2 regions of the Pseudomonas sp. AC070 genome follow, and region 2 is predicted to be linked to the other one. Evidence: predicted binding sites of a transcription regulator. Region 2 holds the regulator's gene; the other holds the start of a gene.

Region 1 (5,329 bases), 2.8 Mb from region 2:
AAGCGGGGGCACGGTGGTCAACATATTAATGAGGGGCAGGGTATGGCCGGAGTGATGGACTCGGTTAACCAGCGTACGCAGTTGGTGGGGCAAAACCGACTGGAGCTGTTGTTATTCCGCCTGGACAGCAAACAGTTGTATGGCATCAACGTGTTCAAGGTGAAAGAGGTGCTGCAGTGCCCCAAGCTCACGATCATGCCCAAATCCAGCCCGGTGGTTCGTGGGGTGGCCAACATTCGCGGCGGCACCATTCCGATTCTTGACCTGTCCATGGCCACCGGCCGTGCGGGCCTGGCGGATCTGGACAGCAGCTTCGTGATCATCACCGAATACAACACCAAGGTTCAGGGCTTTCTGGTGCGCTCGGTTGAACGCATCGTCAACATGAACTGGGAAGAAATCCATCCGCCACCCAAGGGCACCGGGCGCGATCACTACCTCACGGCAGTGACCCACCTGGACCAGCAACTGGTGGAAATCATCGACGTGGAGAAAATCCTCGCCGAGGTGGCGCCTATTTCCGAAGCCATCACCGCTGGGGTGATCGACGTCGAGACGCAAGGCAAGGCGGTGACCAAACACGTGCTGATCGTTGACGACTCGTCGGTGGCACGAAAGCAGGTCACTCGTTGTCTGCAGTCTGTGGGCGTTGAAGTGACAGCGCTCAACGATGGCCGCCAGGCCCTGGAATTTCTGCGCAAGTTGGCAGACGAGGGCAAGCGTCCGGAAGACGAATTCATCATGCTGATTTCCGATATCGAAATGCCGGAAATGGATGGCTACACGCTGACCGCGGAGATTCGTGCGGACTCGCGCATGCAGAAGCTGCACATCCTCCTGCATACTTCCCTGTCGGGCGTATTCAACCAAGCTATGGTGAAGAAGGTGGGGGCCGACGATTTCCTCGCCAAATTCCGGCCAGACGATTTGGCCAACCGCGTGATTGAACGCATTAACGTTTCAGATTGAAGCTGAGGGCCGCACGGCCCTTTAGCAAACCTACAGGTATGGTGAGGCAGCGCTAGTGTCTTCAGGTAACGTGGATTTTGAGCAGTTCCGGATCTTCCTGGAAAAGGCCTGTGGCATCGTGTTGGGGGCCAACAAGCAATACCTGGTCTCCAGCCGGCTCAACAAGCTGATGGAACAGAACAGCATCAAATCCCTCGGTGAACTGGTGCAACGCATGCAAAGCACGCCGCGCGGCGGGTTGCGCGAGCAGGTGGTTGATGCCATGACCACCAACGAAACCCTGTGGTTTCGTGACACCTATCCCTTCGAAGTATTAAAGAATCGCGTCTATCCCGAGTTGCTCAAAGCCAACCCCAGCGCGCGCTTGCGCATCTGGTCGGCGGCGTCTTCCTCGGGGCAGGAACCGTATTCGTTGTCGATGGCTACCGATGAGTTCGAGCGCAGCAACCTGGGCCAGCTCAAAGGCGGCGTGCAGATTGTCGCCACCGATCTATCCAGCGCCATGCTGCAGGCCTGTAAATCCGGTGAGTACGACAGTCTGGCGATTGGTCGGGGTTTGTCGCAAGAACGTTTGCAGCGCTACTTCGATCCCAAAGGCAACGGCCGCTTTGCGATCAAGCCGGCCATTCGTACCCGTGTCGAATTCCGTGCACTGAACCTGCTCGACAGCTACGCCAGCCTTGGCAAGTTCGACATCGTGTTCTGCCGGAACGTGTTGATCTACTTCTCCGCCGAAGTAAAGAAAGACATCCTGCTGCGCATTCACGCCACCTTGAAACCGGGCGGCTATTTGTTCCTCGGTGCATCCGAAGCGCTTAACGGCCTGCCGGATCACTATCAGATGGTGCAATGCAGTCCTGGCATCATCTACAAGGTTAAATAACGTCGTAGCGATGCCAAAAAGGGAGGCCACATGCCTCCTTTTTTATTGCCTGGCGTTTGCCCCCAAGCGGCAAATTTGCATCCTCTTGCCGTCGTTGCCATTGCCGGGCAGCGGAAAAGCCTTGCCGGTTGCGCTGGAAAATTGGCTGCTATTCCAAGTAAGCCTTTGAAATTAAAGAGATAAATTAGTTGGCATAGCCTTTGCTAAGTGTCTTGCACAGAAAACCCGTTGGCCCATTGGCAAAGGTTCGCAGACATGAGCATCAGCTTCGACTCAGCACTCGGCATTCACGAAAAGGCATTGGGCTTCCGCGCCCAGCGCGCTGAAGTGCTGGCCAACAACCTGGCCAACGCAGACACCCCCAACTTTAAAGCCCGCGACCTGAACTTCGCCTCGGTGCTCGCCGCCCAGGCTGAAAAGACCCAGCGCTCGCCGGTTTCTCTGGCCACCACCAACACCGGCCACATTGCCGCTGAAGGCATGGCCATTGCCGATCCGGGCCTGAAATTCCGCGTGCCGACGCAGCCCTCGATTGACCAGAACACGGTCGACGAGCAAATCGAACAATCCAATTACGCAGAAAACGCTGTGCAGTTCCAAGCCAGCTTCACCCTGCTGAACGCCAAATTCAAAGGCCTTGTTGCTGCGATTCGCGGCGAATAACGGAGACCACTGCCATGTCCCTTTCCAGTGTGTTCAATATCGCCGGTACCGGCATGAGTGCTCAGACCACCCGCCTGAACACCATCTCCAGCAACATTGCCAACGCCGAGACCGTGTCCTCCAGCGTCGACAAAACCTACCGCGCCCGTCACCCGGTGTTCGCCACCGTGTTCACCGACCAGCAAGCGCAGCAGAACGGCGACCGTGGTTCGCTGTTCGCCGACCAGGACAACTCCGGTCGTGGCGTGCAGGTCATGGGTGTGGTGGAAGACCAGAGCAGCCTGACACCGCGCTACGAACCCAATCACCCGGCGGCGGATAAAGACGGCTACGTCTACTACCCCAACGTCAACGTGGTGGAAGAGATGGCCGACATGATCTCCGCCAGCCGCGCGTTCCAGACCAATACCGAAATGATGAATACCGCCAAACAAATGATGACCAAGGTGCTGACCCTGGGTCAGTAAGCCGGACTTAGGGGTAAGAAATGGCCGTCGATAGCGTAAGCAACCAGTCATCAGTCCTTGATCAGTACGCCATTAAGGACACTGGTACCCAGGACAAGACCCTCGGCAAGGATCAGTTCCTGCAATTGCTGGTAGCCCAAATGAACAACCAGAACCCGCTGGACCCGCAAACCAACAGTGAATTCGTGGCGCAATTGGCCCAGTTCACCCAGGTGGAGAGTCTGGACAACCTCAACACCAGCGTGGAAAGCATCCTTTCCAGCACCCAGTCGTCGCAGGCGTTGCAAGCCTCGTCGCTGGTGGGCCGCAAAGTGATTCTGTCCACCGACACCGCCATGGTCGACACCAAGGAAACGTTCAAAGGCTCGATTGCCCTCACCAGCGGCACCGACAACCTGTTCGTCAACGTGCTCGACAGCAAGGGTTCGCAAGTGGCGCGGGTCAACTTGGGGCAGCAGAAAACCGGCCAGGTCACGTTTATGTGGGATGGCAAAGATTCCAGCGGCAACGTCTTGCCGCCTGGCAAATACAGTTTCGAAGCGAAGGCGTCGGTCGGAGGCAAAGAAGTGGCGATGGGCACCAGCCTGCCGGCCAACGTCGACAGCGTGACCCTGGGGATCAACGGCGGCGAAATGCTGCTCAACCTCGCAGGGCTCGGCAGCATCGGCATTTCCAAAGTTCAAGTGATAGGTCAATAACTGCCGGCAACCCGGCGTTCAGGAGCATCCCATGTCGTTCAATATCGGACTTAGCGGTATCAAAGCCGCCTCCAGTGACCTGAATATCACTGGTAACAACATCGCCAACGCCGGCACCGTGGGCTTTAAACAGTCCCGTGCCGAATTCCAAGACCTGTATTCCTCGTCCATGCTGGCCTCCAGCAGCAACGCCATCGGCAGCGGCGTGTTGCTCGGCAACGTGGCGCAGCTGTTCAACCAGGGCACTATCGACTACACCGAAAACGCCCTGGACATGGGTATCAACGGCAACGGCTTCTTCGTGACCAGCAACAACGGTTCGATCAGCTACACCCGTGCCGGTTACTTCGGTACTGATAAAGAAGGCTTTATCGTCGATAACAACGGCTACAACCTGCAGGGCTATTCGGTAGACGGCAACGGCCAGCTGCAAAACGGCATCGTCGGCAACCTGAGCATTCAAACCGCCAACCAGGCGCCGCGTGCCACTACCGCGATTACCCAGAGCTTCAACCTGAACTCCTCGAGCAAGGCGCCGACCACCACGCCGTTCGACCCGGCGGATCCCACCACCTACACCTCGTCCACCTCGGTGAACATTTACGACGCCCAGGGCAACGCCCACGTCATGACCCAGTATTTCCTGAACAACGCCAACCCAGCGGCAACTCCGCCCGTGGCGAACAACTGGACCATGAACGTACTGATCGACGGCCGTAACCCGCAGGATCCGACCAGCACTACGCCGTTGAACTCGACGTTGACCTTCGACGGCGCCGGCCAATTGGCAACCGTTACGCCAAATACCGCTGGCCTGACCTACGCCAACAACAAACTCAGCATCAACAACTGGGTGCCGGCGCAATCCGACGGCGGCACGCCACCGGTGTGGTCTGCCAATGGCGCCGCCGCCTCGACAGCGGTGACCCTGGATATCCGCGGCTCCTCGCAGGTATCCAGCACCTTCGCCGTTAACAAAGTCACCCAGGACGGTTACACCACCGGCCAACTGTCGGGCCTGGAAATTGACGACACCGGCCAGGTATTCGCTCGCTACACCAACGGCCAGTCGAAGATTCAAGGCCAAGTGATTCTGGCCAACTTCGCCAACGTGCAGGGCCTGACCCCAGTCGGCAAAACCCAGTGGGTTCAGTCGGCGGATTCGGGCGAGCCCGTGGTCGGTACGCCGCGTGCCGGCACGTTGGGTTCGTTGACTGCTGGTGCGTTGGAGTCGTCCAACGTCGACATTTCCACCGAGTTGGTCGACCTGATCGTGGCGCAGCGTAACTACCAGGCCAACGCCAAAACCATCGAGACCGAAAACGCCGTGACGCAAACCATCATCAACTTGCGTTAACACGGTTGCCGCTGGCGGCAAACCGTCGCCGCACACCTGCAAAGGGCTTCTCTGGAAGCCCTTTGTTATTTTAGAAATCCCTTTTTTATCAACGGTGTACAGAATTTTCTCGAGATTGGCACGATGCCTGCTTTACAGCTTGCATAGAGCCGCAGGCCGTCAACGTTTGGCTGGCCCAATCTCGGAGAATCACCATGGATAAAATGCTGTACGTCGCCATGACAGGGGCAAGCCAGAACACCCTGGCCCAGCGCGCCCATGCCAACAACCTGGCGAACATCTCCACCAACGG
Region 2 (5,329 bases):
GCAGCGGCGCGTGCGTGCAGGCCGAGCTTGTTGATGATGGTGATTTCACAGGCAGGCATCGCTGCTTAAGTCCTTCTATAGAGTCCCGCGGTTCTAGAGATCGCGGTGACGAACCTGGATGTTTTTCAGGGTTTTCTTCAGTTCTTTTCCCAGCCGGTCCGCCAGGTATACCGAGCGATGATGACCGCCCGTGCAGCCGATGGCCACGGTGACGTACGAGCGGTTGCTGGCGGCAATGCGCGGCAGCCATTTGTGCAGGTAGGCGTAAATGTCGTCGTACATTTCCTGTACGTCCGGTTGTTCCTGCAAATAGTCCGACACCACCGAATCCAGGCCCGAATGCTCACGCAGTTCGGGTTTCCAGTACGGGTTGGGCAGGCAGCGCACGTCGAATACCAAGTCGGCATCGACCGGCATGCCACGCTTGAAGCCAAACGACTCGACCAAAAACGCAGTGCCCGGCTCCGGTTTGTTCAGCAGGCGCAGCTTGAGGGTGTCACGAAGTTGGTAGAGGTTGAGGTGCGTGGTGTCGACCTTGAGGTCGGCCAGGTCGGTGATCGGGCTCAGCAGCACACTTTCATCGCGGATGGCTTCGGCCAGCGAACGCTCGTCCGTGGTCAGCGGGTGGCGGCGGCGAGTTTCGGAGAAGCGCTTGAGCAGGGTTTCGTCGTCGGCGTCCAAGTACAGCACATCGCACTGAATGTGACGGGCGCGCACTTCGGCGAGCAGTTCGGGAAAGCGTTTGAGCTGGCTGGGCAGGTTGCGTGCATCGATGGACACGGCCACCAGCGGTTGAACCAGTTCGGTGTGCAGCAGGGAGCGTTCGGCCAACTCGGGCAAGAGCCCGGCGGGCAGGTTGTCGATGCAGTAGAAACCGTTGTCTTCAAGCACATCGAGCGCTGTGCTTTTACCTGAACCGGACCGGCCACTGACGATGATCAAACGCATGCACAGTCACCTGTTCGTCTAGCGGCCGTTTTGAACGTCGACGACGACCTGGTAAAGACTTTCGCTGGTTGGGGCGTGGCGCAATTGGTCACGAACCTCGCTGCGATCAAGCATGCTGGCGATCTGACGAAGCAATTCCAAGTGCTCATCGGTGGCCGCTTCGGGCACCAACAGCACAAACAGCAAGTCGACTGGCGCGCCGTCGATGGCGTCGAAATCGACTGCGGAATCGAGACGCAGCAGGGCGCTGATGGGAGCCGTGCAGCCCGGCAGGCGGCAATGCGGAATGGCGATGCCATTGCCAAAGCCGGTGGAGCCGAGTTTCTCGCGCGCCACCAGGCTTTCGAAAATGTCTTGGCCATCGAGGTCGGGCAACTCGCGTGCGACCAGGTTGGCGATTTGTTCGAGTACGCGCTTTTTGCTGCCTCCCGGCACGCCCACGAGGGAGCGGCCGGGGGTCAGGATATTTTCAAGTCGAATCATGGGTTGGGGTGGTGTCAGCGAGCTGTGGCGCCTTGCAGGCGACCCAGTTGCTTTTCCTTATGTTTGATAAGTTGGCGGTCGAGTTTGTCGGTGAGTAGATCGATGGCTGCGTACATGTCGTCATGTTCGGCGTTGGCGACCACTTCGCCCCCGGCGATGTGCAAAGTCGCTTCGATTTTCTGCTTGAGCTTCTCGACCTCCATGGTCACTTGCACGTTGGTGATCTTGTCGAAGTGGCGTTCCAGTCGACTGAGTTTCTCGTCGATGTAGTCGCGTAGGGCGTCGGTCACATCCAGCTGATGTCCACTGATGTTGACTTGCATACCGCTTTCTCCTTATTGCCGTGTGTAAGAGACAAGCTAACGGGCTTGTCGCCGGAACACTTTGGCCTTGGATCAGTGTAGCCGTCTTGCCAGCGCCAGGTTCGCAGGCGAACCGTGTCAGGCGTTTACATCAGTCGCTTACGTTCACTGGAAGGCGCTATCCCGAGGGATTCGCGGTATTTGGCGACTGTGCGACGGGCTACCTGAATGCCCTGTGCCTCCAGTAAACCAGCGATCTTGCTGTCACTCAACGGCTTTTTCGCATTTTCCGCCGCAACCAGTTTTTTGATGATTGCGCGTATCGCCGTTGACGAGCATTCGCCGCCTTCGGAGGTGCTGACGTGGCTGGAGAAGAAGTACTTCAGCTCATAAATGCCACGCGGGGTGTGCATGAATTTTTGCGTGGTAACGCGCGAGATCGTCGATTCATGCATGCCCACCGCTTCAGCAATGTCATGCAGAACCAGCGGCTTCATGGCTTCGTCGCCGTAGTCGAGAAAGCCCCGTTGGTGTTCGACGATCTGGCTGGCCACTTTCATCAATGTTTCGTTGCGGCTTTGCAGGCTCTTGATAAACCAACGCGCCTCTTGCAGCTGATTGCGCATAAAGGTGTTGTCAGCGCTGGAGTCGGCGCGACGAACGAAGCCGGCGTACTGCGGATTGACCCGCAGCTTGGGCATCGCTTCCTGATTGAGCTCCACCAGCCAGCGGTCGTTGTGCTTGCGCACGATCACGTCGGGCACCACGTACTCCGGCTCGCTCGCTTCAATTTGCGAACCCGGGCGCGGGTTGAGGCTTTGAATCAGTTCGATGACCTGACGCAGCTCGTCTTCCTTGAGCTTCATGCGGCGCATCAGTTGGCTGTAATCGCGGTTGCCGAGCAGGTCGAGGTAATCGCCTGCCAGGCGCTGCGCTTCGGCCAGCCACGGGGTTTTTGTTGGCAACTGACGCAGTTGCAGCAACAGGCATTCGCGCAGGTCGCGGGCGCCAATGCCGGACGGTTCGAATTGCTGGATGCGGTGCAGCACGGCTTCGACTTCGTCGAGCTCAATATCCAGCTCCGGATCGAACGCCTCCAGCACTTCTTCTAGGGTTTCTTCCAGATAACCCTGATCGTTGATGCAGTCGATCAGGGTGACGGCAACCAGGCGGTCCTTGTCGGACATCGGCGCCAGGTTGAGCTGCCAGAGCATATGGCTTTGAAGGCTTTCGCCAGCCGAGGTGCGGGTGGTGAAATCCCACTCGTCATCGTCGTTGGAGGGCAGGCTGCTGGCGCTGGTTTGGTAGATGTCTTCCCACGCCGTGTCGACGGGAAGCTCATTGGGAATGCGTTCGCCCCATTCGCCGTCTTCCAAGTTGTCGACGGTGGGCGCCGAGGTTTCTTGGTAGCTAGTGTCTTGGTAGGACTCTTCGTTGTTCGGTGCGGGCGGCGCACTTTCGGCACCATCGGCCAGCGGATCGCTGTTATCGAAGTCCTCGCCTTCTTCCTGGCGTTCGAGCATGGGATTGGACTCCAGCGCCTCCTGAATCTCTTGTTGAAGATCCAGCGTGGACAGTTGGAGTAAGCGGATGGCTTGTTGCAGCTGCGGTGTCATCGTCAGCTGCTGGCCCATTTTTAGGACGAGCGATGGTTTCATGGAGGGGGCTTAAGACCTTATTCGCCGGCGCATACGCGCTTCCACAACGAGGGCGCCGAAGCGCCACCAGGAAGCAAATTATATGCCTAAGTCTGAGGCGTTTGCCTAGTCCTCAATCGAAGTCTGTAGTGCGCATCTGATTGCGGCTACAGAACGCTCTTAGAGGCGGAATTCGTGACCCAGGTAAACCTCTTTCACCAACTGGTTGGCGAGGATGGTTTCAGCGTCGCCTTCGGCAATCAATTGGCCGTCGTTGACGATGTACGCGGTCTCGCAGATATCCAGGGTTTCACGCACGTTGTGGTCAGTAATCAACACGCCAATGCCTTTGGCTTTGAGGTGATGAATGATCTGCTTGATGTCGCCAACCGAAATCGGGTCTACGCCAGCGAAGGGCTCATCGAGCAGGATGAACTTCGGCGCGGTGGCCAGGGCCCGGGCGATTTCTACACGGCGGCGTTCACCACCGGACAAGCTCATGCCGAGGTTGTCGCGAATGTGGCTGATGTGAAATTCCTGCAACAGGCTTTCCAGTTCCTTGCGGCGGCTGGCGCTGTCGAGCTCTTTACGCGTTTCCAGAATGGCCATGATGTTATCGGCCACCGACAGCTTGCGGAAAATGGACGCTTCCTGCGGCAGGTAGCCGATGCCGGCACGTGCGCGGCCGTGCATGGGCAGGCTGGTGACGTCGTCCTGGTCGATCAGTACGCGGCCCTGATCGGCATTGACCAGGCCCACGATCATGTAGAAGCACGTGGTTTTGCCGGCGCCGTTAGGACCCAGCAAGCCAACGATCTGGCCGCTTTCGATCGACAGGCTGACATCACGAACCACCTGGCGGCCTTTGTAGGCTTTGGCCAGATGTTGGGCTTTGAGAGTCGCCATTACTGCGCCTGTTTGTCGGCTGGTTGAGCGCCAGCGGGTTTGTTCTTGGGCTGGATGACCATGTCGATGCGTGGGCGCGGTGTGGTCACGTTGGTGCCATTGGCGCGGCCGGCGTTGACGATCTGGCGCTGGGTGTCATAGACGATTTTCTCGCCTTCGAAGGTGTTGCCTTCCTGAATCACCTTGGCTTGGTCGATCAGCACGATGCGGTCTTTAGCGGCGAAGTATTGGATGGTCAGGCCATAGGCCTTGACGATCTCTTTGTCGACCGCTGGCTTTTGCTCGTAGTAGGCGGGGGTGCCCACGGCGGTGAACACTTCGATGTCACCCGTGGCGTTTTGCGTGATGGTCACTGTGTGGCCAGTGATCTTCATGCTGCCCTGGGTAATGACGACGTCGCCGCGGTATACGGCTACGCCTTGTTTGTCGTCGAGTTCAGCACTGTCGGCCTGCACGCGAATGGGTTGCTCGCGGTCCGTTGGCAATGCCCAGGCGCTGGAGCTGGCAATCGCCGCACCCAGACTCATGAGCAAGGACAGGGTGTGAAGGGAGAATTTATTAACGAACCTCATGCTGGCCTCTTACGTTGGACAGCAGGAGCACCCGGCTGTCTTTCAAATACGCTTTCATTCCGTTAGCCGTGGTCACTCCATTGGCGGCCTCGATTCTAACGGCTTGCTGGGTCTGCGCAAATTCCTTGTCCGGGAACACGGTCATGCGACTGCTGGTAATGATGGTGGGGCGATTTTTTTCATCGGTGCGGGCGATGCGCACATTGTCGATCAGCTCGACCTCGGTACCGCCTGGCGCCACTTCGCCACGCTCGCTTTGAACGTGCCACGGCTCGGCGGCGCCGCGATACAGCAGCAGGTCCGGCTTGGTTACCAGGCTCTTGTCGCTGTCTTTCAAGTGCTCGACTTTATCGCTGGTCATTTCGTAGTGCAGCTTGCCGTCGGCTTGGAATTCGACGCTTTTGGCGTTGATCACATAGAAGTCCACGGCGTTGTCGGTGCTGGCCTGTGGTTTCTGCTCCAGCAAACTTTCCGGGTTCAG

What was found. Region 2 encodes sigma-54, which starts transcription at its own class of promoters, with help from an activator protein. Its sites were predicted from a motif close to ANTGGCATNNANNTTGCTNT; they were not measured.
Region 1: a site for sigma-54 is predicted at 2,040-2,059, ahead of flgB (flagellar basal body rod protein FlgB). Genes of this name have one in related genera too.

What each region holds. Positions count from the first base shown of each region.
Region 1 covers NZ_OZ409871.1:3,738,133-3,743,461, reverse strand. Annotated here, with positions in the region: gene ACZZ0Q_RS16815 (chemotaxis protein CheV) at 43-969, shown strand; gene cheR (protein-glutamate O-methyltransferase CheR) at 1,025-1,852, shown strand; gene flgB (flagellar basal body rod protein FlgB) at 2,108-2,515, shown strand; gene flgC (flagellar basal body rod protein FlgC) at 2,530-2,982, shown strand; gene ACZZ0Q_RS16795 (flagellar hook assembly protein FlgD) at 3,003-3,680, shown strand; gene flgE (flagellar hook protein FlgE) at 3,712-5,037, shown strand; gene ACZZ0Q_RS16785 (flagellar basal body rod protein FlgF) at 5,232-5,329, shown strand, end outside.
Region 2 covers NZ_OZ409871.1:933,088-938,416, forward strand. Annotated here, with positions in the region: gene ACZZ0Q_RS04060 (HPr family phosphocarrier protein) at 1-59, opposite strand, end outside; gene rapZ (RNase adapter RapZ) at 94-948, opposite strand; gene ptsN (PTS IIA-like nitrogen regulatory protein PtsN) at 967-1,431, opposite strand; gene hpf (ribosome hibernation-promoting factor, HPF/YfiA family) at 1,446-1,754, opposite strand; gene ACZZ0Q_RS04080 (RNA polymerase factor sigma-54) at 1,880-3,391, opposite strand; gene lptB (LPS export ABC transporter ATP-binding protein) at 3,551-4,276, opposite strand; gene lptA (lipopolysaccharide transport periplasmic protein LptA) at 4,276-4,848, opposite strand; gene lptC (LPS export ABC transporter periplasmic protein LptC) at 4,835-5,329, opposite strand, start outside.